DNA from 4 places in the Rhizobium sp. CAU 1783 genome. Region 3 is predicted to be linked to each of the others. Evidence: riboswitches for the same ligand, from Rfam matches in the RefSeq annotation. Region 3 holds a riboswitch; each other region holds the start of a gene.

Region 1 (7,199 bases), on a different contig from region 3:
GTAGTCGCCGCCGACGGCAAAGCGCACCACATGTGGCACCATCAGCCCGACGAAGGAGATGATGCCGGAAAAGGCGACGGCCGCGCCGGTCAGCAGCGCCGAGACGACGAACACCACCAGCCGGAAGCGTTCGGCGGAAATCCCGAGCGTCGTGGCGTTCTCGTCGCCGAGCGTCATGGCGTTGAGCCGCCGGGCATTGAAGACGAGATAGGCGCCACAGACCACGAGGGCGACCAGCGGATAGGGCAGGTGGCTCCACTGCGCCAGCCCCAGCCCGCCGAGCATCCAGAACACCACCATATGGGTGGCGCGCGGGTCCCCGAGGAAGATGGCGAGGCTCCCGAGCGAACTCACCACGAAGGAGATCGCCACCCCGGTCAGCACCAGCCGGCTGGCATTGGTGGCGTGCGCGAAGCGGGCGGTTGCGACCACCAGCGCCGTGCTGGCGAGCGCCCCGAGAAAGGCGAGCAGCGGCACGGTCGCCAGGCCTAAGAACATGCCGGTATGCAGGAGCGCGATGATCGCGCCGAAGGCGGCACCCGACGAGATGCCGAGCAGATGCGGGTCGGCGAGCGTATTGCGGGTCACGGCCTGAAGCGCCGCTCCGACCAGCGACAGGCTTGCCCCGATCACCGCGCCGAGGATCACCCGCGGCAGGCGCACCTCCCAGACGATGGCGTCGCGGCCCGCTGACCAGTCGACGACGAGGTTCGTCGCGCCGAGATGGCGGGCAATGACCTTCCAGACCGTATCGAGCGGGATGTTGGCCGCGCCGACGCTGACGCCGACCAGCATCATGCCGAGGAGGCCGAGCGCGAGCCCGGCCACCAGAAGCGGCAGCGCATGGATCAGCGCATGGCACGGACCCTTGACGAAATGCCGGTGGCTCATCAGTTGACCGTCGGATGGAAGGCGCCGGCCAGCGTCTTCACAGCCTCGACATTGCGCGGACCGGGTGTCGCCTGCGCATAGGGCAGCACCACGAAGCGGTTGTTCTTCACGGCGGGAATGTCCTTGAAGGCCGGGTTCTTGCGCATGAAGTCGGCCTTCTGCTCGGCGGTGACGTCGCCGTAGTCGACGATCACCACGACGTCCGGATTGCGTTCGATCACGCCTTCCCAGCCGACCGTGGTCCAGCTCGTCTCGACATCGTCCATGATGTTCTTGCCGCCCGCCGCCTCGATCAGCGCGGTCGGCATGGCATAGCGCCCGGCGGTGAACGGCTTGTCCTCGCCCGAATCATAGACGAAAACCTTCGGCATCGGGGCATCCGTCGGCACCGCGGCGATCGCCTTGGCGATCTCGGCCTTGTAGCCGTCGACCAGCGCCAGCGCCTGCTCCTCGACGCCGAAGATCCGGCCGAGATTGACGATGTCGGTATACATGTCCTCCATCGAGGACTTGTCCTTCTTCATGATGTGGATGCAGCTTTCGGTGAGCGCATAGACCTTGATGCCGAACGGCTCGAGCGTGTCCGGCGTCACCTCGCCACCGACCTTCATGCCGTAGTTCCAGCCGGCGAACAGGAAGTCGGCATCGGCACCCAGCAGCACCTCCTTGGTCGGCTGCTGCGGGGCAAGCTCCGGCAGGTCGCCGAGGCGGGCCTTCAGTTCGCCGTCCATCTTGTACCAGCCGGAAATGCCGGAATAGCCGGCCATCTGTCCGGTCAGATCGAGCGCCAGCATCATTTCGGTGAGGTTGATGTCCTGCGAAACGGCCCGCTTCGGCGCGGCCTCGAAGGTCACGTCGCGGTCGCAGCTCTTGACGGTGACCGGGAAGCCGGAGGCGAGCGCACTAGAGGCGGCGAGGGAAAGCATGGCGGCAAGGCAAAGGGAACGGTGCATCAGAAATTTCTCCTTTATTAGAAACTGTGGTCGAGGTGGAAGGAAAAGCGCGGGCGCCCCGTCTTAGGGTGGCGTTCGACGGTGGTTTCGACGGCGAAGGTCTCGCGGATGGTCTCCGGCGTCAGCACCTTGAGCGCCGGGCCGCAGGCAACTTTCCGCCCGTCATGCATGACCAGCACATGGTCGGCATGGGCGGCCGCGAGCGGCAGGTCGTGCAGCGACACGATCACCGTGGTCGGAAGGTGGGAGAGGAGCGCGAGCACCTCGAGCTGGTGGCGGATGTCGAGATGGTTGGTCGGCTCGTCGAGGATCAAGAGGTCGGGCCTCTGCACCAGTGCCTTGGCGATCATCGTGCGCTGCTTCTCGCCGCCGGAGAGCGAGGCGAAGCTGCGCGCGGCGAGATGGGTGAGCTTCATCAGCGACAAAGCCTCGCCGACGGCCGCAAGAGCGGCCTTGCGGTTGCGGCTTTCGGCATGGGGCGTGAGGCCGAGCTCGACCACCTCGGCGACCGTTAGGCCGAAGTCGCCGGCCGGTTCCTGCAGGACGGTCGCCACGCGGCGGGCCACGTCGGGGGGCTCGAGCTGCCACAGATCGGTGCCGTCGAGGCTGACCCGACCCGCGACCGGCCGGTGAAAACGGTAGAGGCAGCGCAGCAGGCTGGACTTGCCGGCCCCGTTCGGGCCGACGATCGCCAGCATCTCGCCGGGGTTCACCGAGAAGGTGAGATCATGGATGATGGTCTGCCGCCGCGTCGGCCCCCAGCTGAGAGCCTCCACTTTCAGTGCAGCAGGTCTAGGCCCGTATAGGGATTCTGAAAGCTCCATCGCTCGCCTCCGCGGTCACGCGGGGGCCAGAACGAGATCCGGTCGGGCAAGAAGCAGCAGTGTAAGTCGCAATCGCCATCGTCGTTTCCCTTGGCACACCCCGGCCAGGTTTCGTCAATCGTCGATGGCAGGTCTCCTGGCTTGCGGGTCATCGCGCTCCCGGGCCTTCCCAGCCTTTCGGCCAGTGGCATGTCCGGTCGAGCTCGCCGCTCACAGTTGCGGGGGCAGCCACGGTCTTGCGCCCTGATGGGTACGTCGCACCGTGTTCCCTTTTAATTCCTCGGGACGCCAGTCCTTGGGAAACCTTCAACGGTGGTTGGCGTAACGATGTTACATCGTGGCGTCAATGGTGAAATTTTGCATCCGCCTGGCCTGCGCGTCACAGGCTGGCAAGGTTCGGCAGGATCAGGTCGGGACGGTGATCGGTGTATTCGTCAGGCAGGTCGAGGCGGTTGATCCACACCGTCCGGAAACCGAATCGTTGCGCGCCCGCGACGTCCCAGCGGTTGGACGACTGGAAGGAAACGGCGTGCGGATAGAGCCGGTAGGCAGTGGTCACCATGTCGTAGACCTCGGGCGCGGTCTTGTAGGCGCGAATCGCGTCGACCGAGAAGACGTCGTCGAGGATCACGTCGAGGGCGGCGTTCTTCACCGCCGCCGCCAGCATCTCGGGCGAGCCGTTGGACAGGATGGCGAGCTTGGCCCCCCGGCTCTTCAGCTCCTTGAGGACGGCCGGCACTTCCGGATAGCAGTCGAGCGTCCAGTAGGCCGAGAGAAGATCGGCACGCAGCGCCCGGTCGACGCCCGGAAAGCGCGCGAGCGTGTAGTCGAGCGCCTCTTCGGTCAGTTGCCAGAAATCGCGGTAGCTGCCCATCAGGCTGCGCACCCAGGAATATTCGAGCTGCTTGGCGCGCCACATCTCGGAAAAGCGTTGGTGCTCGGGGCCGGCCCGCTCGGCGTGGCGGCGCACCGCCGCATGCACGTCGAAAAGCGTGCCATAGGCATCGAAGACATAGGCCGCCGTGGACATCGTTCCTCCCGTCAAAAGCTCCGGAAGTCATAGGCGCCGAAAGGCCGCTCGGCAAGGTCGCGCGCGCCTTCAGCGTCACGCCGGTGCCGCGGCCTTATCGCGTGGCGGTCTCCTCGGCCCGGAGACCGGCGATGTCGTTGTCGATTTCGGTCAGCGCCCGGTCGAGATGCCCCTCGAACACCAGCGTCGCCTCCTCGGGCACGACGCTGATCTCGGGCGGTCCGTGAATGCGGACGTGGAAGGATTGCGACAGTCCCTCGTCGAGGCCGCGGGTGAGGAGATCGATGTAGCGCGTGCCGTAGCCGGTGATGACGATCGGCATGTTGTCGTAGAGGCTGAGCACCCGCGACAGGCCCTGGCCGAGCGCAAGACCCGCCTGGCGGAAGGCGTATTCCGACATGCGATGGCCCTGGCGCGCCCGGTTGGCGATCTTGTCCATCTCGGCAAGCGGAACGAACTTGGCGGGGATGGTGTCGGGCGGCACCTCGAAGGCCGTGCGCAGGATCCCGTAGAAACCGGCCGACGCCTCGACGCAGCCGTAGGAGCCGCAGCGACAGAGCTTGCCGTCCGAGGCGTTCAGCATGTGGCCGAAGTTCGGTGCGCTGACCTCGAGGTCGCCCGACTGTCCCCGCCTCGCGATGCCGAGCCCGATCGAATGGCCGAGCGAAAGCGTGGCGAGCGCATTGAAGGGGCGGGCAGCATCCTTGTCGGCGCGAAGGCCGAGCGCATGGGCGACCAGCAGCGTCTCGTTGTTGACACGGACCCGCGTCTGGGGGGCGAGATCGAGCGCGGTCGAAAAGTCGATCTCCTCGCGGCCGAACACCGGCGACCAGAGGAGCCGTGTCCCGCCGGCATCGACCATGCCCTTGGAACTGACCGACACCGCCGTGATCCGCTCTGGCGCGAGCTTCGATCGTTGTGCGAGCCTCGCCAGCGCGTCTCGAAAGCCGGCGATGAAGGCGATCGGCGAGGAGGCGGCGTGATCGCGGGCTTCCTCGAAACGGTCGATCAGTGTCCCGGTATAGTCGGCGAGCGAATATTGCACGCTGTCGGAGGAGATGCGCGCGGCGATCAGGTAGCTGAAATCGCGCCGCCGGGCAAAGAGCACGCGCGGCCGTCCGCGCCCTCCTGCCGCCGGCTGCTCGCGCCGCTCCAGCGCGCCGATCCGCTCCAGCTCCGCGGTGATGGCCGAGACGGTGGCCGAGGCGAGGCCCGTCGCGGCGGCGATGTCGGTATGGGCGAGCGGTCCATGGCGTCTCAGCGCCGAAAGCACGAGGGCGCTGTTCTGCTGACGCACCATTTCGGTGCTGGATTTCGTCAGCATGGCAGGCGTCCGTTCATGGCATCCCTTCGCGATAGGTCCTGCACAAAAATCATTCGGGGCTGCGGTTTGCAAGCCCTGCGGGAGGCTGTGTTGACAGTCCCGGAATCTTCTGACATTTATTTTCTCGACTGTCGAGAAAAACCATGGGCGGCTTCGCCGGGGCTGGGCAGTATGTCAGGGCGGTCGTCGGGGCGAACGGGAGGTTCGCCGGCGTGCCGTCTTTCAACGGGAGGGTTAAATGAAATCCGTATTGAAGCTGATGGCATGCGCTGCCGTCATCACGAGCCTGCATTCCGTCGCCAACGCCAAGGACCTCGTGGTCGGCGTCTCCTGGTCCAACTTCCAGGAAGAACGCTGGAAGACCGACGAAGCCGCCATCAAGGCAGCGCTGGAAGCCTCGGGCGATAAGTACATTTCCGCCGACGCCCAGTCGTCTGCCGCCAAGCAGCTGACCGACATCGAGAGCCTGATCTCGCAGGGTGCCAACGCGCTCATCGTGCTCGCCCAGGATTCCGAGGCGATCGGTCCGGCCATCGAGAAGGCAGCCGCCGAAGGCATCCCTGTCGTTGGTTACGACCGCCTGATCGAAAACCCGGCTGCCTTCTACATCACCTTCGACAACAAGGAAGTCGGCCGCATGCAGGCCCGCGAAGTGTTCAAGGTGAAGCCGGAAGGCAACTACGTCTTCATCAAGGGCTCGTCTTCCGACCCGAACGCCGACTTCCTGTTCGCCGGCCAGATGGAAGTGCTCAAGGAAGCCGTTGACGCCGGCAAGATCAAGAATGTCGGCGAGGCCTATACCGACGGCTGGAAGCCGGAAATTGCCCAGAAGAACATGGAGCAGTTCCTGACGGCCAACGACAACAAGGTCGACGCGGTCGTCGCCTCCAACGACGGCACAGCCGGCGGTGCGGTCGCAGCCCTCGACGCCCAGGGTCTCGCCGGTTCGGTTCCGGTCTCCGGCCAGGATGCCGACAAGGCGGCGCTGAACCGCGTCGCGCTCGGCACCCAGACCGTCTCCGTCTGGAAGGACAGCCGCGAACTCGGCAAGCGCGCGGCTGAAATCGCCGTCGAACTCGCCGGCGGCAAGAAGATGGAAGAAGTGTCCGGCGTGACCGCTTTCAACGGCGGCCCGAAGGGCGTTGCCATGCAGTCGGTCTTCCTTGCTCCGCTTCCGATCACCAAGGACAACCTGAACGTCGTCATCGACGCCGGCTGGATCTCCAAGGACGAAGCCTGCCAGGGCGTCAAGGGTGATGTTGCCGCCTGCAAGTAATCACTCCCGCGCGGTGTGATCCCGACCTTCGCAAGCGCCGCAACGAAACCCGTTGCGGCGCTTGCACAAGGAGGGTGCGCGGCGGACAATGTCGCCACGCAGGTGTCGAGCCTTCTGACCTTTCGAGGCAGGGCGTCCGGCACGATCCGAACCGCATCATCAGATCCGCCGCTTCGTGCTTCGGCCCTGCCGAAAGAACGGACGGCAATGACAGACAAAGTGGGGGGAGAAGGCGCATCCATGGCCGACATCACACACGCTACCCAGACAAATCCCAGCCGAAACACCGGTGAAAATCCGGTGAAGCGCTTTTTCCGGGCGACCGAGATCGACACCCGCCTGCTCGGCATGGTCGGCGCACTGGTGCTCATCTGGCTCGGTTTCCAGCTCATGACCGGCGGCCTTTTCCTGACGCCGCGCAACCTGTGGAACCTGACCGTGCAAACCTCTTCGGTCGCCGTCATGGCGACCGGCATGGTGCTGATCATCGTCACCCGCAACATCGATCTGTCGGTCGGCTCCGTGCTCGGCTTCTGCGGCATGATCATGGGCGTCATGCAGGCAAAGATCCTGCCGCAATATCTCGGCCTTGAGCATCCGGCGATCTGGATCCTGACGCTCGCCTCCGGCATCGTCGTCGGCGCGGCGATCGGCGCGCTTCATGGCGTCATCATCGCCTTCCTCAACGTGCCGGCCTTCATCGTCACGCTGGGCGGCCTGCTCGTCTGGCGCGGCGCCACCTGGTTCGTCACCTCGGGCCAGACGGTCGCGCCGATGGATGCCACCTTCCGCCTGATGGGCGGCGGCACCGAAGGTTCGATTGGGGCGACGGCAAGCTGGATCGTCGGCCTTGTCGCCTGCCTGGCGATCGTCGCGGCCATCATCAATTCCCGCAAGCAGC
Region 2 (7,199 bases), on a different contig from region 3:
CTCGAGAGCGGCCTCCTCTGCTTCTCCCTTGGCGATCCCGGCATCCTGATCAAGACCGATGTCGGCGACGAGGTCGAGGATCTGTTTCTTCAGCAGCTTCAGGCGGCGCGGATCGCCGCCCGACGCCTCGTAATATTCGTCGACCAGCGCCTCGAGATCCTTCAGTGGGCCATAGCTTTCGGCGCGCGTCAGGGGTGGCGTCAGATGGTCGATGATGACGGCGGAGGTTCGGCGCTTGGCCTGCGTACCCTCGCCTGGATCGTTGACGATGAAGGGATAGAGATGCGGCAGCGGACCGAACACCGCCTCCGGATAGCAGGCTTCCGAGAGAGCCAGAGCCTTGCCGGGCAGCCATTCGAGATTGCCGTGCTTGCCCATGTGGATCACCGCATGGGAATCGAACCGCTGGCGCAGATAGGCGTAGAAGGCCAGATAGCCATGCGGCGGCACGAGATCCGGCGAGTGATAGGTTTCCTTCGGATCGATATTGTAGCCACGCGCCGGCTGGATGCCGACGACGACATTGCCGAGGCGGGACAGCGGCAGGGCGAAGTGGCTGTCAAGGAAGAACGGATCGGTCTCCGGGGCACCCCAGCGCGCCGTCACCTCGTCGCGAACCTTCGGCGGCAGTGCTGCGAAGAAGCATTGGTAGTCCGCCAGTGGCAGCACCTCGCGGATCTCGCGGCCATCTGCCGCCGCATTGGTCGGGCCGGCCATCAGATGGGTCATCAGCGCATCACCGTCGACGGGGCGGTCGCCGACCTGATAACCGGCCGCCGCCATGGCGCCGAGCACCTCGACCGTGCCGGCCGGCGTGTCGAGGCCGACACCATTGCCAAGACGGCCGTCGCGGTTCGGGTAGTTGGCCATCACCAGCGCCACGCGGCGATCGGAGGTCGGTGTTAAGCGCAGACGCGCCCAGGCGGCGGCAAGCCTCGCGACGAAGGCGGCACGGCCCTCGTCCGGCGCATGGCTGACGATATTGGCCTCGACGCGCTCGTCGTAGCGCGCGGCGGCCTTGAACGAGACGGCGCGGGTCATAACCCGGCCGTCGACCTCCGGCAGCGCGACGCCCATGGCGAGGTCGCGGGCCGAAAGCCCCTGTGTCGAGCCTTCCCAGGCTTGCCGGGTGGAAGACGAGAACAGCGCCTGCAGCACTACGGCGCCCCCTTCGTCGAGCACGGTCGAAACGCGCTCGGCACCGGGCGCGGAGACGGCGAACCCGGTGGCGTTGATCACCACCGCCGGCGGCGCCTCGAGAAATATCGCCCGCAGCGTCTCGACCGACACGGCATCCTTGAGACTGGAGACGAACACCGGCAGCGCTCGCAGACCTTCGGCCGCCAGAGCCTCGATCATCGCCTCGACGGGCTTGGTCTCGCCGCTCTGGACGAGGGCGCGGTAGAAGCAGAGCGCTACGATAGGCGCGGGCTGGCGTTCACCCCCCTCCGCCCTACCAGGCATCTTCCCCTCAAGGGGGGAGATGGCCTCGGCGTCAAACTGCCCCTCATCCGCCCTTCGGGCACCTTCTCCCCGCAAGCGGGGAGAAGGAGGCGCCGCCGCATGTCCCTCCACCCCGTCCGACGGGGAGAAGGTGCCGGCAGGCGGATGAGGGGCAGGCCCAGAAGCCTCTCGCCACTCTCCAACCCCGATCACGCCCCTGCCCGGCCACCAGATGCCGGCCTTCAGCAGCGGTGCGGCGGGCGCGGGCTTTTCGCCATGGCCGGCAAGGGCACAGGCATAGTCAACGAAGGCGCGCGCATTGGCGTCGCCACCCTCGATCAGATAGGCCCAGAGCGCGGCAAGGTCCTCGGGTGCGACCCTCGAAAATTCGGCGAGCCCCGGGTCCGGCTTGTCGTCGCCGGGCAGTACGGCAATGGCGGCGCCGGTCCGCGCGGAAACGGCGTGCAGCGCCTCGAGCGCATAATGAAAATAGCTGGCGCCGCCCAGCGCCCGCACCACGATCAGCCTGGCATAGCGCGCGGTCCGCTCGACATAGGTGTCGACCGACATCGGATGCTTCAGGCTCATCAGACTGGCGAGACGGAAGCTCGGGCCGGCGGTGCGGCTCGCAACGGCGGCGGCGATCGCTGCAAGTTCGGTGTCGGCCGCCGACAGGAACAGGATGTCGCCCGGCGACTGACCGAGATCGACCGCCTCTTCGCCATCGCTGATCGACCCTTTCTGGGCAAGGAGAAGGTGCATCAGACGGTGCCTCTCCGGTGCCGAACAGACACCCCCCTCTGCCTTGCCGGGCATCTCCCCCTCAAGGGGGGAGATCGGAATGCGGCCACCGCAATGTCGTCGCCACCACCCCGCAGCCTTGTCGTTTCCTCAGAAGAAGACGCAAGCCATCCGTGCGCCAAACGGCGGCGGCTAGATCGATCTCCCCCCTTGAGGGGGAGATGCCCGGCAGGGCTAAGGGGGGGGAACCGCGCGTTCATGGGGTTAATGAAGCCTCAGGCCGCCTTCTCGACGGCCTCGACCACCGCACCGAAATCCCATTCGTGCAGGCCGATGACGACGAGGCGCGTTTCGCGGGTCTCTCCGGCGGTCCAGGGGCGGTCGAAATAGGTGTCGATGCGCGATCCGACGGCCTGAATGACGAGGCGCATCGGCTTGCCGGGCACGTCGATGAAGCCCTTGAGGCGCAGCACGTCGTGTGCCTCGATCACGCCCTTCAGGCGATCGACGAAGGCGGACGGATCGGCAATCGGGCCGAGCTTCATCACGAAGCTCTCGAACTCGTCGTGGTCGTGATGATGGTCATGCGCCTCGCCGCTCTCGTGGAGCGCCTCGTGCTCCAGTTCATGATGCGATTTGCGATTGTCGATGTCGTCCTCGGTCGAGGCACCCAGACCCAGCAGCACCAGAGCCGGGACGTCGCCGTTTCTCGCCTCGATCAGCGTCGGCTTGCGGTGGATGCGCTCGGCGACCTCGGCCTTGACGGCGGCGATCGCGTCGGCGTCGAGCAGGTCGGTCTTGTTGAGGACGATCAGGTCGGCGCAGGTCAACTGGTCCTCGAACAGCTCCTCGATCGGGCTTTCGTGGTCGAGGCTATCATCGGCCTCGCGCAGCGCATCGACCTTGTCATGGTCGTCGGCGAAGCGGCCGGCAGCAACGGCGGCGCTGTCGACCACGGTGACGACGCCGTCGACCGTCACGCGGGTGCGGATATCCGGCCAGTTGAAGGCGGCGACCAGCGGCTGCGGCAGGGCAAGGCCGGAGGTCTCGATGACGATGTGGTCGGGCTTGACGTCGCGCTCGAGCAGCTTCTGCATGGTGGGAATGAAATCATCGGCGACAGTGCAGCAGATGCAACCATTGGTCAGCTCGATGATGTCGTCTTCGGTGCAGTTTTCCGCGCCGCAGCCCTTGAGCACATCGCCGTCGACGCCGAGATCGCCGAACTCGTTGATGATGAGCGCGATCTTCTTGCCACCGGCATTCATCAGCATGTTGCGGATGATGGTGGTCTTGCCGGCGCCGAGAAAGCCGGTGATGACGGTCGCGGGGATCTTCTGTTGCAGCATTGGTTCAACCCTTCATTCTGAGCGGCAGGCCGGCCGCAACGAAATAGACCTCGGCCGCAACCTGCGCGACCAGTTGATGCAGGCGACCGGCATGGTCGCGGAATTCACGGGCCATCCGGTTTTCGGGCACGATGCCGAGACCGACCTCGTTCGAAACCAGGACGACCTTTGCACGCAGCCCGGGCAGCGCCGCGCAGAGTTCGGCCGACCGGGCGGCGACATCCTCCTCCGCCATCATCAGATTGGTGACCCAGAGCGTCAGGCAGTCGACCAGCACGACCCGCGCTGGATCGTCGATGCGCTTCAGCAGACCGACGAGATCGACCGGCTCCTCGTGGGTCGTCCAGCCGTCGCCGCGGTCGATCTGGTGCCGCCTGATCCTGTCACGCATTTCATCGTCATAGGCGCGACCGGTCGCGACATAGTGGCGTTCGCGCGCGCAATCGACGACGACGCCTTCGGCGAAACGTGACTTGCCGGAACGGGCACCGCCGAGCACGAGAATGGATGTAGAAAGATCCGTTGCCATCGTCACGACCCGGCCACACGCTGAACGCATGCGGCGCCGACACGAACGGCAGCTGGCACCAAACGGTGCCCGCAGTCGCGGAATCGACGGATTCCGCCCTTCTGATACGTCGCCACGACAACCTCCGTGCTGGCAACAAGGGGAGCCTCCCCTTTGCAAGGTGTGGGCATGATGCCCGGCACGGTTGGCAGGTCTCCTGGCTCGCAGGTCGCGGCGCCGGATGGCGCCAGCGGATCCTCCTCGCCTTCCCGAAGGTGGATGCGGCGCGAAAGGGGGACGATTCGTAGACATAGAGGCGTCCGGCCCTGGCTGATCGCGCAGCCCTTCAGTGGCTTTTCCGTTCCTGCCTGGATCCGGACCGTTCACACAACGCGAACCGTCGCCCCTCACCTCGCAAGTCCGGACGGAAGACCCTCGCTGCTCTACAGTCGCGGGGTCGGCTGCGATTGACGGTTCCGGACTGGATCCCCATCGTCGCATTCCCTTTTGCTTCCCGGCTCGCCAATCGCCGAACCGAGAACCATCCGTAAGCGATTTGATTAGGCGCAAGGACCGTTCAAGTCAATCGACGCTCAGATGTGGCGACGCGCAGACGTGGCGACGCGAAGCTCAGGGCTTATGCGGTTCGCAAGTCGGATCATTGGCGGGATCGCAAGGTACCGCCTTTTTTCCAAGCGCAACGGAACCGCTCGCGCCTTCCTCGACATTGGATTTCATGGCGGAAGCCGGCGCGACAGGAACAGCCCCAAGGTCCGGCACGGCCGGAACTTCGGCTGCAGAAGGTGGCGGCACTGCAGCCGGAGCGGCTGCCACCGGCGCGGTCGGGGACGCCTGCGGGACCACAGAGGCACGCGGCGCCGGATCCGTCATGAGCCGGGTCGAGGTGGTGCGCGGTGGGAGAACCACCTTGCGGATAGTCGGCGAAGCCAGCGAGAAGGCGAAGCGCACCCGGCTCGCGATCTCTTCGGCAAGGCTCTCCTCGGCCATCACCGGATCGTCGGTCGGGCTGTTGACGGTGAAGGTGCCGGTCGCGACCGGATCGCCGGTCTCCACCGAGGCGGCCGTCACGGTGAAAGTCGCAGACTGGAGCTTGCGTCGGGCGTTGAAGCCGTAGCCGAGTTTGTCGATGCGGATCACCACCACCACGCGCTCGGCTCCAGCCGGCGGACGGGTCGCCCGGATGGCATCGGAGACCCGGCGATCGACACCTTCGATGATGCGCAGGGGAACGTAGGCGTTCGCGATCACGGTGGCCTCGCGCACGTTGTAAACAAGCGGCCGGGTAATCGGTCGGTTCATCCAGCTGCACGAAGCGAGGATGCCGACAACGAACAATGCTAGGGCGAGCTTGAAAGGGCGCGCGGACATGGGAAACCCCGGACGGATGATTCTGATCCGTCAAAGATTTCCATCGTTATGGTTAGCGAAGGGTTAATCTCGAGCCTGTTGCGCCTCGAACATCGCGGCGGCAGCGGCGAAGTCGATGTAGCGACGAGCGCGACGGGCCTGCGCCTCCATGTCGACGCCCCAGTGTTCCTCGGTCCAGTCCTCGTCGAGATGGGCAAGCCCCCAGGCCTCGTCGACCGAAAGGAAGCGGTCGCGGAAGGCGAGCGCCAAGACCGCCGACCCGGTGAGGTTGGTGATCACATGCAAGCATGCCAGCGCCAAGGGCGACTTGTCCGCCGAAAGGGCAGCGGCGAAGGCTTCGATCGCCTCGGCCGGCTGTTCCTGATGGATCACCCCTTCGATCAGGATGAAGCGCGCATTGTGGGCGGACACCGCCCAGCCCAGGACCGGATCCCAGCGCAGGCACTGGCGCTCGACGAGCGCTTCGGGGCCGTCCGCGCGGTAGCACAGCATGTCGGAGCCGCTGTAGCGCACGATGTCCTCGAAGACCTCGTCGGCCTGGTCAGCCACAGCGTCGATCGCGGTATTTGCAAGGCGGGTCGCCGGCATGTTCTCCGGATCGATGGTCTCGACCTGAGCGCGCCATTCGGCTGCGACCAGCTCCGCGGCTGCGCGGGTCGGAAGGGTCAGGGGACGCTTGCCCGGTGTCTTGACGCCCTTGCCATCGAGTTTCACCGAGAACCCTTCGCCCTCCGGCTCAACCGTGACGGTGGTGTAGAAGCGCTTCGCCTGAGGTCGTTTCATCTGGATCTGGGCCCGGCGGACCGGGTCCTCGTGGCTCGGCTCTGGCACGGAAGTGCCGAAGATGTCGCTCAGTTCGTCGCGCATGACGGTATCCTCAGTGAATGTGGGCGAGAATGTCGGCCGGGCGGTCGACGACTGCGTCGGCACCGGCCGCCCAGAGTTCCTCGACGCTGGCATAGCCCCAGGAGACGCCGATGGCGGTCGCACCGGCCGCCTTGGCCATCTGCATGTCGTAGACCGCATCACCGATGACCACGGTATCGGCCGGCACGAAACCCGCCTGATCGCAACATTCAGTGACCATGGCGGGGTGCGGCTTGGACGGGCAATCATCGGCCGTGCGGGAAACGAAGAAATGGGAGGTGAATCCGTGGGTTTCAAGCACCATGTCGAGGCCACGGCGCGACTTGCCGGTGACGGCGCCGATCAGCACGTCCTCGCGGGCGGCCAAGGCCGCGATCAGTTCGGCGATGCCGGGGAAAAGCGGCTCATGGAAGCCGAGTTCGCTGCGGACGCCGAGGAAGATGTCCTTGTAGTGCGCCATCATCGCCACGGCTTCCGCGTCCGCATGCGGCTTGCCGTCGATACGGGCAATCGCGATATCGAGGGTGAGCCCGATGATCGCCTTGGTGGCGCCAACCGTGGGCTCGACCTTGCCGAAGTGGCGGAAGGTCCGCACCATGACCGCGTGGATCAAAGCGACGCTGTCGACCAGCGTTCCGTCGCAGTCGAAGAGTACCAGCTTCATTCCTCGTCCTTGTTTCCGTCGGCCTGATCGAAGCCCAGCAGGTTCCAGCTCTGCACCATGTGCGGCGGCAGAGGTGCCGTCACCTGCAGGCGGCCACCGTTCGGATGCGGGATGTCGATGTGGCGCGCATGCAGATGCAACCGTTTCTGGATGCCGCCCGGAAAATCCCAGTTCGGATCGTCGATGAAGTACTTCGGATCACCGATGATCGGATGGCCGATATGAAGGGCATGGACGC
Region 3 (7,199 bases):
ATTTCCTTGACAGCTGTGGCGCCGCGAACGCGGCATTTGAATACCCGCCGTTGCGAAGGCCGGACGCACGCGCTAAACGATGGACATGAGCGAGATTCAGACCCGACCCGACACCCTTCGCATCGCAATCGCGCAGCTTGATTCCACCGTGGGCGACGTTGCCGGCAATCTTGCCAAGGCAAGGGAAGCTCGGGCGGAGGCGTCGGTCCACGGCGCGGATCTCGTGCTTTTCACCGAGCTTTTCATCTCGGGCTATCCGCCGGAAGATCTCGTTCTCAAGGCGGCCTTCCTCAAGGCATGCCTTTCGGCTGTCGAACAGCTGGCGGCTGATACCGCCGACGGCGGGCCTGGCGTGATTATCGGTTTCCCGCGTCAGGACGACAAGGGCCGCTACAATTCGATCGCTGTCCTGGACAACGGCAAGATCATTGCGACGCGCGACAAGATCGATCTGCCGAACTATGGCGAATTCGACGAGAAGCGTGTCTTCGTCGCCGGCGAGATGCCGGGGCCTGTCAACTTCCGCGGCGTCCGCCTCGGCATCCCGGTCTGCGAGGACATCTGGGGCGAACTCGGCGTTTGCGAGACGCTCGCCGAGTCTGGTGCCGAGATGCTGCTCGTGCCGAACGGCTCGCCCTATTATCGCGGCAAGGTGGACGTGCGCCATCAGGTCGTGCTGAAACAGGTCATCGAGACCGGCCTGCCGATGATCTATGCGAACCAGCTCGGCGGCCAGGATGAACTGGTCTTCGACGGTGCGAGCTTCGCGTTCAACGCCGACAAGACGCTGGCCTTCCAGATGAGTCAGTTCGAGGCGACCGTGTCCGTGACGACCTGGAAACGGGCGCAGGACGGATGGCGGTGCGGCGACGGGCCGATGTCGCGCATTCCGGAAAAGGAGGAGGCCGATTACCGGGCCTGCGTCCTCGGATTCCGTGACTACGTCAACAAAAACGGTTTCAAGAGCGTCGTGCTGGGCCTTTCCGGCGGCATCGACTCCGCCATCTGCGCGGCAATCGCAGTCGATGCTCTGGGCGAGGAGCGGGTGCGCACGATCATGCTGCCCTATCGCTATACCTCGCAGGATTCACTTGCCGATGCTGCGGCCTGCGCCAAGGCGCTCGGCTGCCACTACGACACAGTGCCGATCGCCGAGCCGGTCGAAGGTTTCCTCTCGGCGCTGTCCGACATGTTCGAGGGGACTGAAAGCGGCATCACCGAAGAGAACCTGCAGAGCCGCGCGCGCGGCACCATTCTGATGGCGATCCCCAACAAATTCGGCTCGATGGTGGTGACGACCGGCAACAAGTCGGAAATGTCGGTCGGTTATGCGACGCTCTACGGCGACATGAACGGCGGCTTCAATCCGATCAAGGACCTCTACAAGATGCAGGTCTATGCGTTGGCTGCCTGGCGCAACGGCCATGTGCCGCCGGGTGCGCTCGGCCCCTCTGGTGAAGTCATTCCGCAAAACATCATTTCTAAGGCGCCGTCGGCGGAACTCCGTCCGAACCAGACGGACCAGGATTCGCTGCCGCCTTATCCGGTGCTCGACGACATTCTCGAATGCCTGGTCGAGCGGGAAATGTCGGTTGACGAGATCGTTGCACGCGGTCACGACGTCGCCACCGTTCACCGGGTCGAACATCTGCTTTATCTTGCCGAATACAAGCGCCGCCAGTCAGCGCCGGGGGTGAAGATCACCCGCAAGAATTTCGGCCGGGATCGTCGCTATCCGATCACCAATCGCTTCCGCGACCGCTGAGGCGGCCGGCGGCGCGTTTCCGGGAGGGAAGATGCGCAGCTCCGTCGAAATCTACAATATCCGCACGCGCAGCCATCGCGTCGTCTGGCAGACGGAGCGCCTCGTCGAGGCGCCGAACTGGACGCCGGACGGCGCCTTTCTGATCCTCAACGGCGACGGCCTACTCTATCGCCTGCCGGTGGACGGGAGCGCAGAGCCGGTGCTGATCGACACCGGATTCGCCACGCGATGCAACAACGATCATGGCCTTTCGCCGGACGGCAAGCAGATCGCGATTTCGGACAAGGTCGCCTACGGCAAGTCCTGTATCTATGTCCTACCGGCAGGCGGCGGGGAGCCCCGCCAGGTGACGCGCAACGTGCCTTCCTACTGGCACGGCTGGTCGCCGGACGGGGCACGGCTCGCCTATTGCGGCATTCGGGACGATGTCTTCGACATCTATACCATCTCCATCGACGGCGGGGAGGAGACGCGGCTCACCTTCGGCGAGGGCCGCAACGACGGGCCCGACTATTCGCCGGACGGGAAATGGATCTATTTCAATTCGAGCCGGACCGGGCGGATGCAGATCTGGAGGGTGCCAGCGTCCGGCGGTGCGGCCGAGCGGATCACCGACAGCCGTTTCGGCGACTGGTTTCCGCATCCTTCGCCGAACGGCGACAAGGTGCTGCTGCTCTCCTATGATCCGGAGGTTTTCGACCATCCGCGGGACCTTCCTGTCCGGCTTCGCCTCATGGACCCGGACGGGCAGAACATCGAGACGCTGTTCGAACTGTTCGGTGGTCAGGGCACCATCAATGTGCCGAACTGGGCGCCGGACGGGGAAGCGTTTGCCTATGTGCGGTATTTCCCCGTCGCCTGAATTGCCGATGTCGCATGCGACGGCTTGTGTCGCGCGACGATTGCGCTAGAACGATTCCGTCAGGTGCCCGGCGTGTCGAACGGCGGGAGAATCGGGAAGCCGGTGGAAATCCGGCACGTGCCCAACGCTGTGAGGTGGATGGAGCGCGCGAACGGGTCGGTTGCGACCCGAGCCACTGGTCTTTAGGCCGGGAAGGCGGCGCGATCCAGCCGAAGCCCAGTCAGAAGACCGGCCTGGCAAGATAGGCTTTGCCCGCGTGGACGGCGGGCGGTCGTCAGCATTGTTGGGGAACAAACGATGCAAGATGAACCGAGCGAGCATCTCGTCCGGGCCGGCGCCTTTTCCGTCGAAGAGCGCGAGGCCGTCTACAAGGCGATCCGGACCCGTCGTGACGTCCGTGACCAGTTTCTGCCTGATCCCTTACCCGAGGATCTGATCGCCCGCCTGCTGGAGGCCGCACACAATGCGCCGTCGGTCGGATTCATGCAGCCGTGGAACTTTCTCGTGGTGCGCGATCAGGTGCGGCGCGAGGCGGTGTGGCGGGCCTTTTGCCGCGCCAATGACGAGGCGGCCGAGATGTTTTCCGGTGAACAGCGCGACAGCTACATGCGGCTGAAGCTCGAAGGCATCCGCAAGGCGCCGCTCGGCATATGCGTGACCTGCGATCCGACGCGGGCCGGGCCTGTGGTGCTTGGGCGCACCCACAATCCGCGAATGGATAGCTATTCGACCGTCTGCGCGGTGCAGAATCTCTGGCTTGCCGCGCGTGCGGAAGGCGTCGGCGTCGGCTGGGTCAGCATCTTTCACCAGGACGACATTCGCGCGCTGTTGGGCATTCCAGGGCATGTCGAGGTCATCGGCTGGTTCTGTGTCGGCTATGTCGATCGCCTCTACGATCAGCCCGAACTGGCGCTCAAGGGTTGGCGGCAGCGTTTGCCGATCGAGGATCTCGTCTTCGGAGAGGTCTGGGGAGCACCTCTTTCGCCTGCCTTCGACCGAGAAACGTAAGTATAGTTACTTTATACTGATCTGGACCTGTTGTGTTTAACATAAATTAAGGCGGCATGGCTAAATCTGGCCATGCTCAGGGTTTCCCTCGACTGCATGACGCAGGTTTCGCGCCGGATGAAGCGGCGAGCCAAACCTTTTCATTGTTGTCTTTGGGGTCTTCATGAAGCTTTTCAACATTCGTCTCGGAAAAGCGGTTCCCGCAGCGATCGGCGGTCTCGTCCTGGTCAGCGTCACCGTGCTCGCCATTTCCGACTATTTCGGACAGCACCAACTCGAAACGGTCATCGATCTCTACGAGACCGAACGTAAGGCAGACGTCTATCTGCGCGACCTGATCGCCGCGCAGAAGGAGGTCGAGCTTGCCATCGTCAGCACACAGGAATCGCTGACCGATATTTCCGCCACCCAGGCGAAGGATGGCCTGGACGACGGCTTCAAACTGGCCGAGGAAGAGGCCGCACGTCTGGCCAAGCTGATGGATCGCATCAATACACTTTCCGTCGCCCTGGAAGCGCCTGACCTCGTCCCGGCCATGAAGCTTCTTGCGGATCGCTATGCGGACTTCCACAAGGCCGGCATCGAGATGGCCAATGCCTTCATCAAGGGAGGGCCGGCCGAGGGCAACAAGTTGATGGGCAATTTCGACAGCTTCTCGGATGCCCTGCAGAAGGAGATCGAGGCAACCCATTCGATGGTCACAGCCATCGTCGACAGGGAAATCAGGAAGTCTGAGGCGGACATCTCCAATGCGCGCGCGGAGGCGGAATCCATGGCCGCGCTTCTGGCCGCGCTCGGCCTCGTGCTGCTCGCCAGCGGTGCCGGCCTAGCCTTCTTCGTGATGCGCAGGCTGCTTGCACCGCTCGACCGGGCAACGGACGCGATGAACCGTCTGGCGGACGGCCACATCGATGCGCAGCTTGCCGGAGCCGAGCGCTCCGACGAGATCGGTGACCTCGCCCGGGCGTTCACGCACTTCCGCGAAAACCTCATCGCTCGCCGTGACGCCGAGCTCGAGGACAAGCGCAATCGCGAACGGCTGGCGGAGATCCAGTCGATGAACGAAGCCGACCGCATAGCCGAGCTCAACCGGACGAAAACCGCCGTCGATACGGTGGCCGAGGCTCTCGATCGTCTGGCCCATGGCGACCTGACCTCACGCATCACCAGGGTCTTCGAGGGCGAATATGATCGCCTGCGGCTCAATTTCAATCAGTCGGCCGAAAAGCTGCAGTCAGCGATGTCCGGCATCGCCAACGTCTCGCATGAGATCCGCTCCAGCTCGGCGGAAATGCGGGCGGCTTCCGACGACCTGGCACGCCGCACCGAACAGCAGGCCGCGGCCCTCGAGCAGACGGCGGCAGCGCTCAACGAGATCACCACCACCGTCAGCAACTCGGCCGCGATTGCCGACAGCGCCAGCCGCAAGGTAAGCGAAGCCAACCGGCGGGCCGAACAATCGGACGAGATCGTCCGCCACGCCATTGCCGCCATGGGCCGGATCGAGGAGAGCTCCTCGCAGATCGGCAAGATCATCGGCGTGATCGACGAGATTGCCTTCCAGACCAACCTCCTTGCGCTGAACGCCGGCGTCGAGGCGGCCCGGGCGGGCGAGGCGGGCAAGGGCTTTGCCGTCGTTGCGCAAGAAGTGCGCGAGCTTGCCCAGCGCTCGGCCAATGCAGCCAAGGAAATCACCGGGCTCGTCGCGCGGTCGGGCGAGGCGGTGAGCTCCGGCGTCTCCCTGGTCAACCAGTCGGGCGAGATCCTGAGCCTGATCCAGGCCAACGTCACCGAGATCAACAGCGATATCCGGGCCATCGTGACCGGGGCGCACGAGCAGGCAACCGGGCTGTCGGAAATCAACGGCGCCATCACGCAAATGGACCAGGTCACGCAGCAGAATGCCGCGATGGTCGAGCAATCGACCGCCTCGGCACACAAGCTGGCACAGGAGGCCGACGACCTGTTCGCGCAGGTCCGGCAATTCGAGATCCGCGCGTCCGCTTACGGCACGGCCCAGACCCGCGCGGCCTGAGGCCATCGGACCGCAGCAGTCTCAAGGAGAGGCCGGCCGCAAGCCGGCCTTTCTCGTTTCAAACGCTGCGGGTTGGCCGACCGTCACTGCTGGACGGGCTGTGGGCCGGGCAATGCGGGGTTCTTGAGGTCGATGCTGCTGGTTTCCTTGGGCAGGAAGGTCGGTCCGACCTGGCGGACATGGGCGGCATTCGGATCGTAGACTCGATCCTCGATCGGTCTTTCCGCGGCAGTCACAGGCGGTTTGACACCCTTCTTCGCCTGGCTTTCTGATCCACCCATTTCGATCACAGCCTTGCCGTCGGCCGGATGGCTCTGGCCGGCTATGCCCGTGCCGCGCATCTTCCGATAGTAGGCGGTGAGATCGCAGCCGCAGGCCGGTTGCTCGCCGCTCTGTCGGTTGAGATAGGCGAAGGCATTCGGGAGGCTGCGATAAGGCTCTCCCGTTTCGGCCGAGACCATGTCGGCCGATTCTTCCGTACTGATCGCGTGAAAGAAGAGTTCGGTCTCGGTGTTCGGGCACATCTGTTCACAGACCTGCGCGTCACGGCGGAAGCTGAGCGGCGAGGTTCCCGACGAGATCGGGAAGAAGGCGCCGTCGCAGGTGCGGACGCAGAGTGTGCGAAGGTTGCCCTGGCCGGCAAGGGCCATGAAGCGGGCGGTGTTTTCCGGATCAAGGGGCTGCGGTCCCTCGGCGCCGGGGGGCGTCAAGTCGGCCTCGTCGACCGGCGGTGGCTCGGCGTTGCACCCATTGTCTTCAAGAGCCGCAAGCAGCCGAAGCCTTGCAGGATTTTCGCCAATGCTCTCGCGGCCGGCCTCATCGCGTTTTGCGGCGAGATCCTGCCTGTTTGTCTCCATGCGGGACAGAGCCTCTGAGAGCTCGCCGCATTGTGTTGTCCCGTCGGCGCGATATTGCACGACCGAACCGTCGCAGCGCAGGCTTCGCATGTCCTGGCGGACCTTGCGGATCTCCAGGTTCTGTCGGGCGATGGCGCTCGAATAGCGCCGCACGGCCGCGGTGTCGACGATCACCTCCGGGACGGCAGAGAGGCGCAGCCTGAGGCTCTCGCACACGGCGGATGTCTGCGCTGCCACGGGCTGGCAGAACATCAGAGCGGCAAGCGCCAGCGGCAGTCGGCTCCTGAGATCGTGCAATTCGTATCCCCGATTGGCGTTGCGCGGCGCCGAAGCGGCGCCCGTGTGCCTGTAGGTGCTCGCATATTAGTTTGCACAGCACAATGCGCCAACCGGGAACACGAAATTGTGTTAACGGGCGGACGCCGTCGTCTTTCGGCATCGGCGACCGTCGATGCGATCAGGCGGCGCGTGCCTGTTCGACGGACAGAGGTTCGGTGAGCACGGAGCCTTCGATCCCGGCCACCGTCTTCATCCGCTCCAGCAGTTGCGGGGTAACCTCCCAGGCAATCGCTACGGCGTGAACAGACCCGATCTTGTGGGGCGCACCGATGCGTTCGCCGGGGCAACCCATGCGGCGGAACATGCGCTCGAGAAAGACGTCGGTCACCGTGA
Region 4 (7,199 bases), on a different contig from region 3:
GAGGATATAACCCAGCCCGCGCTCGCCCTCGATCGGCACGCGCATCGCCTGCAGGGCGGCAATGTCCCGGTAGATGGAGCGCGGCGTCACTTCCAGCCGCTCGGCGATCTCGGCGGCGGTCACCACGCGCCGGGATGTCCTGAGAATCTGGATGATCTCGAAGAGCCGCGAGGCCTTGCGCATTTTTCCCGCTCCCGCCGAACGCAACTGACACAAGCATGTCAGTTGGCCGACGCTATGGGAAGCCGAAACCGGCTGATTTTGCGCCGGAAACATGATTTTCGCCTTTCCGCACCCATGAGGATACTGACATGACCTATACCGACAATCTGTGGCTCTTCCTGGTGCTGATCGCCGGCATCATCATCGTCCCGGGCATGGACATGCTCTATGTGCTGGTGAGCGCGCTTTCCGGCGGGCGGCGGGCCGGGCTGGTCGCGACCTCGGGCATGATGACCGGCGGCATGGTGCACACGCTTTACGGCACGCTCGGCACCGGCATCCTGATTGCGCTGGCGCCGCGGCTGTTCCTGCCGATCCTGGTCGCCGGCGCGCTCTACATGGCATGGATCGGCGTCACGCTGGTGCGCAGTGCCATCACCGTCGCCGCGGTCGACCAGGCACCCGCACCTGCGCTCCGGCAGACCTTTCGGCGCGCGGTGGCGACCTGCCTGCTCAATCCCAAAGCTTATCTGTTCGTCATCGCGGTCTATCCGCAATTCGTCAAACCGGCCTATGGCCCGGTCTGGATGCAGGGCCTCGTGCTCGGGGCGATGACCATGGCGACGCAGGCGCTGGTCTACGGCGGCGTGGCGCTGGCGGCCGACCGGGCGCGGCTGACGCTGACCGGCAATCCGGCGGCGACGATCTGGGTCGGGCGCGGCGCGGGAGCCCTGCTGGTCGCTGCGGCGGCGCTGACGCTCTGGCAGGGGCTGCAAGGCGGATGAAATGCGATCACGCGAAAATTGCCGATAACAATCAGACAATTGACCGAAGCCCGGCCATTCACCGGAATGTGACTTCATTCCGCCATGCCAATTCGGCAAACATCGACGCGCGCATGTCCGCACCCCAAACCGCCGGTTCGGCCGGCCGCCAAGATGGAGATACTCCCCGATGAAGCTGAAACTTGTCATGGCCGGCGTCCTCGCCAGTGCACTCAGCATGACCGTCGCGATTGCCGCAGACGAGCCTCAGGTCGTCCGCCAGGAAATGATGAAGAAGGTCGGCGGCGCAATGGGCGCCATCGGCGCGATCGTGAAAGGCGAGAAGCCGTTCGACGCGGAGGTCGTCAAGGCCTCGCTGACCACCATGGCAGAGGTCGGCAAGGATTTCCCGAACCACTTCCCGGCCGGTTCCGAAGTGGGCCTCGACACGGAAGCCAGCCCGAAGATCTGGGAAGCCATGGATGACTTCAAGGCGAAGTCCGCCGATCTGGTCAAGGCTGCCGAAGGCCAGCTCGCCCAGCTGCCGACCGACCAGGCCAGCACCGGCGCGACGATGAAGGCGGTCGGCGCGACCTGTGGCGCCTGTCATGAGACCTATCGCCTGAAGAAATAAGGCGAACCAAGACGATCCCGGCAGCGTTTCCCGTCGTTCACCGGGGCGCGCTGCCGGGATTTCCGCTTTCGGCAGGGATCAGGATCGAAGAGGTCGCCATGACATCGAAATGGCTCAAGGGGTTCGGTGCGCTGGTGGCGCTCGGCGTTGTCGGCGGGGCCGGCTTTCTGTTCATGACGGCGCCCGCGCGACAGGATCCGTCCGCCTGGGCCGACCTCGGCGAACCTGACCTCGAGAACGGCCGGCAGGTGTTCTTCGCCGGCGGCTGCACGAGCTGTCATTCACCGGCGAAATCGGAGGGCGATGCACGCCTCGTGCTGTCCGGAGGCGCACCGCTCACGAGCCCGTTCGGCACCTTCCACGCCCCCAACATCTCGCCCAGCCCCACGGCCGGTATCGGCGCCTGGACGCTCGCCGAATTCGGCGACGCGATGACCCGCGGCGTCGGCCGCGACGGCGAGCACCTCTATCCGTCCTTCCCCTACGGTTCCTATGCCCGGATGGCGCCGAAGGACATCAACGACCTCTACGGCTTCATGAAGACGCTGCCGGCAAGCGACACCGTTGCGCCGGAACACGAACTGCCCTTCCCCTTCAACATCCGGCTTTCGCTCGGGGGCTGGAAGTTCCTCTATTTCAACGACCGGCCGCGGGTCGAGATCGCCAATGCCGACGAGACGGTGAAACGCGGCCAGTATCTGGTCGAGGGCCCCGGCCATTGCGGCGAATGCCACACGCCGCGCGACGCGCTTGGCGGCTTCAAGGCCGGCCAGTGGCTGGCCGGCGGCCCCAACCCGGAAGGCGAAGGCACGATCCCCAACATCACCCCCGGCTCGAAGAGCATCGGCTCGTGGACGGCCGGCGACATCGCCAGCTATCTCGAGACCGGCTTCACCCCCGACTTCGACAGCGTCGGCGGCTCGATGGTCGAGGTACAGAAGAACATGGCCGAGCTCACCGCCGCCGACCGCGAGGCGATCGCCGCCTACCTCAAGGCCGTGCCCGCGGTGCCGTGAGGCTTGTGGGCGGGGCGGCGCCGCTAGGCCGGACTGCAGAGCCCCTTACCCCCGAGGGCGCCGCGCGCCCCTTTGGCGTAGCCCCCGCACATTTACCCCCAAACCCAACCCCTTGCTGCCCCTCACCCTGCCCCTCCCCCCGCGCATGGGGAGAGGGGACGGCCACGGCCGTGCCGCTTGTCCCTTCTCCCCGTGACGACGGGGAGAAGGTGCCGGCAGGCGGATGAGGGGCGAAAACCGGAATCGGCAACCGCCTTCCTCTTTCCCTCCAGCATCGCGCAAGGCTCGACGGACAGAGTGACCCGCATCACAAAAAGAGAACAGGGACGGAGACATGAGCATCGAACGCAGACGAATGGAAAGCGCACTCCGCTCGCTGCTCGACAGTCATCCGGATCCGGCCCTGCACCGCTGGGTGGATCAGACTGTGCAGGCGTTCGAAAAGCGGCTTTCCAACATCGTCGATCCGCGTGAACGCGATCACGCGCAGCGGGCAGCACTCGTGCTGATCAAGACCACCCTGCAGCAATGGGCAGAAAATCCGCCCGTGCGCCACTAAGGTCCGAACAGACCAGACTTTTTCCCTCACCGTCTCGGTCGGGCTCGCATGCATGCGATTGACTTTTGCGGTTCGCGACCGCAATAGTGGCCAAGATGGTTCCCCAGAAGCGGCGCTTCGGGGATTAATAGGGAACACGATAGGGACGACCCTGACGGGGCTCGATTCGTGGCTGCCCCCGCAACTGTGAGCGGCGAACGCCTGGACGACGATGCCACTGGAGCAATCCGGGAAGGCTGTCCGGGGGTCATGACCCGCAAGCCAGGAGACCTGCCATCAGCTGTCGTCGCCTGCCGGACGGGGTGTTCGGAAGACAGGGAGCGTGTACGGCCCGGATCATCGATCCGAAGCTGTGTCCGGCCCCGATCTTCTCCTCCTCCCCGGTCGTCGTCACTCATCGCTATCGTTCGGAGGGAATCATGTCCGTCAACACCATCACCGCATCCGCCTCGTCTTCGGCCAGCCGCTTTGCGCCGGCCCTGCTCAGCGTCTTCTTCGGCCTGTTCATCGTCGGCTTCGTCGGCTTCTCGCCGATGGAAGTGGTTCACAACGCCGCTCACGACGCGCGCCACGCCAACGCCTTCCCCTGCCACTGAGGGAGAGCTGATGTCACTGTTTCGTTCGCTCGTCTTCACTTCGGTGCTGGTCGGGCTGATCGTCGGAACGGTGGTCACGCTTGCGCAATTCCTGGGAACCACGCCGCTCATTCTGTCGGCCGAAGTCTTTGAGGGCGGTGACGCGGCCGAGAGCCACGACGCCGGCCAGGGAACTGTTGCGGCCCATGACCACGGCGACGCAGCCGCCACCGAAGCGCACGACCATCACAGCGCCGACGCCTGGGCTCCGGCCGACGGCATCGAGCGCAATGCCTACACGCTTGTCGCCAATATCCTGACGGCCACCGGTTTCGCACTGGTGCTGAACGGCCTGATGCAGATCTCGGGCCGGCAGAGCGACTGGCGTAACGGCCTGATCTGGGGTCTCTGCGGCTTCGTCGTGGTGATGCTCGCACCCGGTTTCGGGCTCCATCCGGAACTGCCGGGCACGCCGGCCGCACCGCTTCTCAACCGCCAGGTCTGGTGGGTGGGCACAGCGCTTTCGACGGCGGCAGGCCTTGCCCTGCTGTTCTTCCAGCGCAAGCCTTGGGCGGCGGCCGCGGCCATCGTGCTCATCGCATTGCCGCACGTGATCGGTGCACCGCTGCCGCCGGACGGCGAACACGCGCTTGCACCCGAGGCGATGTCGCATCGCTTCGTCGTCGTGGCGACGCTGACGAGCCTGCTGTTCTGGGCCCTGCTCGGCGCATTGAGCGGCCACTTCCGTCGCCGCTTCGAGGCCTGACCACGGCATGGCAGGCACGCCCTGCCCCGAATTCGACTGGCGCATCGACCTCGATGCGCTGGTCTTTAAACACCCGGCGTCCGGCAGCCGGTGTTTTGTGCACAGGCTCGCCTTTCGCAGCCTGACCGGAGAGCCCTCCCCCAGCCGGGAAACCTGCATCGACTGGTTTACCGCGCATCACGACGCTTTCACGACCGCCGCCGCGGCAAAGGCCGCGCACGGGGCCTCTGCCGGAAATGCCTTCAATCTCAACAGCCGCGACATCAGGCGCGCGTCACGCCCCTAAAGGATTTCCGGAAGTTCCGGACGGAAAACCGCTCCTCACCCTTTCTCGGATTTCGTCAGGCTTTCGGCGTGCGGTGTTCGGCGGAAAAGGCCGAAAGCTCGGCTTCGGCTTCCGGCGTCCAGAGATCGAGCGCCTTCAGCACCGCCTCGGCAAAGGTATCCGGCGCGGAGCCGGCGGCGGTCACGATCTTGCCGTCGGAGACCGCCTGCGGCTGATCGCGATAAAGCGCGGTACCCTTGTAGGCCGGATAGCGCTGATGGGAGGCAAGCGAATTGCCGGTATGGGCGACATCATTCAGCACGCCGGTCGCGGCGAGCGCGCTGGCTGCGGCGCAGATCCCCGCGACGACCTTGTCTGCGGCGCGGAAGCCGGTGGCAAGGGCGGTGAAATCGAAGGCCTGGCCCTTTTCCCAGGCATAGCCGCCGGGAATCACCAGTGCATCGAAGCGTGCCGGATCGATCTCGGCAAAGCCGATGTCGGGCGCGACCTTCAGGCCGCCCATCGAGACGACCGGGGCGCCGTCGGGCGAGGCGGTGAGCACCTCACAGCCGAGATAATATCGGGCGGCGGCCATCAGGAGCGCGGGCTCCCAATCGGCGAAATCGGCCTGCAGGGCAACGACGATGCGGGGCATGGCTCATTCTCCTCGAACATCAAAAAGGGCGCGAGGGCGCTCAGGAGAGCGCCTGCAGGTAGCGCATGCCGGTGACCGGCCGCGGCACGAAGTCCATGTGCTCGTAGAAACGGTGGGCGGCGAAATTGCCGGTGGCGGCACTGACCGAAAGGTAGTCGCAACCGGCCTGGCGGGCAATCTCTTTGGCGCGGGCGACGAGATGCTGGCCGATGCCGTTACCGCGCTGGCCGTCATGGACATAGAGGTGATGCAGATCCATGCCGCGCTTGCCTTCCTGGGCCCTGTAGAGCGGCACGAGAATGGCGTAGCCGATCAGACCCTCGCCGCCGTCGGCGACCAGAGCAGTGATCCACGGCATCGGGCCGAAGAGGTCACGCTCGAGCTTTTCCGGCGTCATGGCGGAGGCATCGCCATGATGGCTGGCGAGCGAGGCAATCATCTGATTGAGTTCGGGCAGGTCGTGGCGCTTGGCGGCACGGATGACCACGACCGGAGGCCGCGGCAGGGTGATATCTGTATCTTCGGTCATTTTCGCTTCCCTTGTTTCGTATCGCCGTCAGGGGAAGCTTTTTGTCTTAAAAACAACAAGGCCGCCTGACGGCGGCCTGTTGACATGATGATCTGTCGAGCCGCCGGTTACCGGTAGGCCCAAAAATACGTGCAGGTGATGGGTGCGCGTGCGTCGATCATGGGCGGGATCAATGCGCCGATTTCAATCGATTGTCAAGGCGGAGTGATCCGACCCTCGATCCACCACGTTCTCGGCACATGACCACGCTCCATCTCGTCCTCGGCGACCAGCTCAGCCGCACCCTCTCTTGCCTGCGGGACATCGATCCGAACGCCTCCGTGGTTCTGATGGCCGAGGTGATGACCGAAGCGCGCTATGTCCGCCATCACAAGAAGAAGATCGCCTTCCTCTTTTCCGCCATGCGCCATTTCGCCGAGGAATTGCGGACGCGCGGTTTTTCCGTGCGTTACGTAAAGCTTGACGATCCCGACAACAGCCAGTCGCTCTGCGGCGAGGTCGAACGGGCGCTGGCGGCAAGCCACGCCTCGCGCGTCGTGGTGACGGAACCCGGCGAATGGCGGCTGCTGGACGAAATGCGCGGCTGGCAGGACAGGCTCGGCGTTCCGGTCGAGATCCGCGACGATGATCGCTTCCTCATCAGCCGGGCCGGCTTCGGCCGCTGGGCGGATCGCCGGCGGGAGCTCCGGATGGAGTATTTCTATCGCGACATGCGCCGCCATTTCCGCGTGCTGATGCGGGACGGGGAACCCGAAGGCGGGCAATGGAACTTCGACAAGGAGAACCGCAAGTCGCCGCCCAAGGGACTGAAGGGACCGAGACGCCTGTCGTGGCGGCACGGCGCGATCACTCGCGACGTGCTCGCGCTGGTCGAGGCGCGTTTCGTCGACCATATCGGCACGCTCACCCCCTTCCATTTCGCGGTCACGGCGGAGCAGGCGGAAGCGGAGTTCGAGCAGTTCGTCGCCGAGATTCTGCCTTCCTTCGGCGACTGGCAGGACGCGATGGTGGCGGGCGAGCCCTATCTCTTCCATTCGATGATCGCCGCCTATCTGAATGCCGGGCTGCTTTTGCCGATGGACGTGATCCGCCGGGCTGAGCGCGCCTATCTGGAGGGTGCGGCGCCGCTCAACGCAGTCGAAGGCTTCATCCGCCAGATCCTCGGCTGGCGCGAGTATGTGCGCGGCATCTACTGGCGCTTCATGCCCGACTACGCGGAGAAGAACGCGTTCGAGGCCCACCGCCCCCTGCCCGCCCTCTACTGGACGGGCGAA

What was found. Region 3 has a riboswitch for cobalamin ahead of bluB (5,6-dimethylbenzimidazole synthase). Riboswitches for the same ligand answer to the same signal wherever they lie in the genome.
Region 1: it holds a riboswitch for cobalamin, as region 3 does, so the genes downstream of both, ACX93L_RS12175 (ABC transporter ATP-binding protein) here and bluB (5,6-dimethylbenzimidazole synthase) in region 3, are expected to answer to the same signal.
Region 2: it holds a riboswitch for cobalamin, as region 3 does, so the genes downstream of both, cobU (bifunctional adenosylcobinamide kinase/adenosylcobinamide-phosphate guanylyltransferase) here and bluB (5,6-dimethylbenzimidazole synthase) in region 3, are expected to answer to the same signal.
Region 4: it holds a riboswitch for cobalamin, as region 3 does, so the genes downstream of both, ACX93L_RS12280 (CbtB domain-containing protein) here and bluB (5,6-dimethylbenzimidazole synthase) in region 3, are expected to answer to the same signal.

What each region holds. Positions count from the first base shown of each region.
Region 1 covers NZ_JBTOLM010000002.1:1,109,836-1,117,034, forward strand. Annotated here, with positions in the region: gene ACX93L_RS12165 (FecCD family ABC transporter permease) at 1-891, opposite strand, end outside; gene ACX93L_RS12170 (ABC transporter substrate-binding protein) at 891-1,844, opposite strand; gene ACX93L_RS12175 (ABC transporter ATP-binding protein) at 1,862-2,668, opposite strand; cobalamin riboswitch at 2,778-2,991, opposite strand; gene ACX93L_RS12180 (haloacid dehalogenase type II) at 3,048-3,698, opposite strand; gene ACX93L_RS12185 (ROK family protein) at 3,793-5,022, opposite strand; gene xylF (D-xylose ABC transporter substrate-binding protein) at 5,261-6,298, shown strand; gene ACX93L_RS12195 (sugar ABC transporter permease) at 6,539-7,199, shown strand, end outside.
Region 2 covers NZ_JBTOLM010000003.1:489,422-496,620, reverse strand. Annotated here, with positions in the region: gene cobN (cobaltochelatase subunit CobN) at 1-2,205, opposite strand, end outside; gene cobW (cobalamin biosynthesis protein CobW) at 2,460-3,533, opposite strand; gene cobU (bifunctional adenosylcobinamide kinase/adenosylcobinamide-phosphate guanylyltransferase) at 3,538-4,062, opposite strand; cobalamin riboswitch at 4,232-4,602, opposite strand; gene ACX93L_RS16200 (hypothetical protein) at 4,672-5,430, opposite strand; gene ACX93L_RS16195 (ATP12 family chaperone protein) at 5,494-6,297, opposite strand; gene ACX93L_RS16190 (HAD-IA family hydrolase) at 6,308-6,961, opposite strand; gene ACX93L_RS16185 (RluA family pseudouridine synthase) at 6,958-7,199, opposite strand, start outside.
Region 3 covers NZ_JBTOLM010000001.1:1,089,288-1,096,486, forward strand. Annotated here, with positions in the region: gene ACX93L_RS04990 (NAD+ synthase) at 86-1,765, shown strand; gene ACX93L_RS04995 (TolB family protein) at 1,797-2,627, shown strand; cobalamin riboswitch at 2,672-2,878, shown strand; gene bluB (5,6-dimethylbenzimidazole synthase) at 2,925-3,635, shown strand; gene ACX93L_RS05005 (methyl-accepting chemotaxis protein) at 3,799-5,670, shown strand; partial or broken gene ACX93L_RS05010 (DUF2865 domain-containing protein) at 6,042-6,779, opposite strand; gene ACX93L_RS05015 (acyl-homoserine-lactone synthase) at 6,985-7,199, opposite strand, start outside.
Region 4 covers NZ_JBTOLM010000002.1:1,128,777-1,135,975, reverse strand. Annotated here, with positions in the region: gene ACX93L_RS12305 (helix-turn-helix transcriptional regulator) at 1-183, opposite strand, end outside; gene ACX93L_RS12300 (LysE family translocator) at 312-947, shown strand; gene ACX93L_RS12295 (c-type cytochrome) at 1,117-1,560, shown strand; gene ACX93L_RS12290 (c-type cytochrome) at 1,659-2,576, shown strand; gene ACX93L_RS12285 (hypothetical protein) at 2,911-3,135, shown strand; cobalamin riboswitch at 3,217-3,427, shown strand; gene ACX93L_RS12280 (CbtB domain-containing protein) at 3,555-3,731, shown strand; gene ACX93L_RS12275 (CbtA family protein) at 3,742-4,476, shown strand; gene ACX93L_RS12270 (hypothetical protein) at 4,484-4,762, shown strand; gene ACX93L_RS12265 (DJ-1/PfpI family protein) at 4,818-5,396, opposite strand; gene ACX93L_RS12260 (GNAT family N-acetyltransferase) at 5,437-5,925, opposite strand; gene ACX93L_RS12255 (cryptochrome/photolyase family protein) at 6,165-7,199, shown strand, end outside.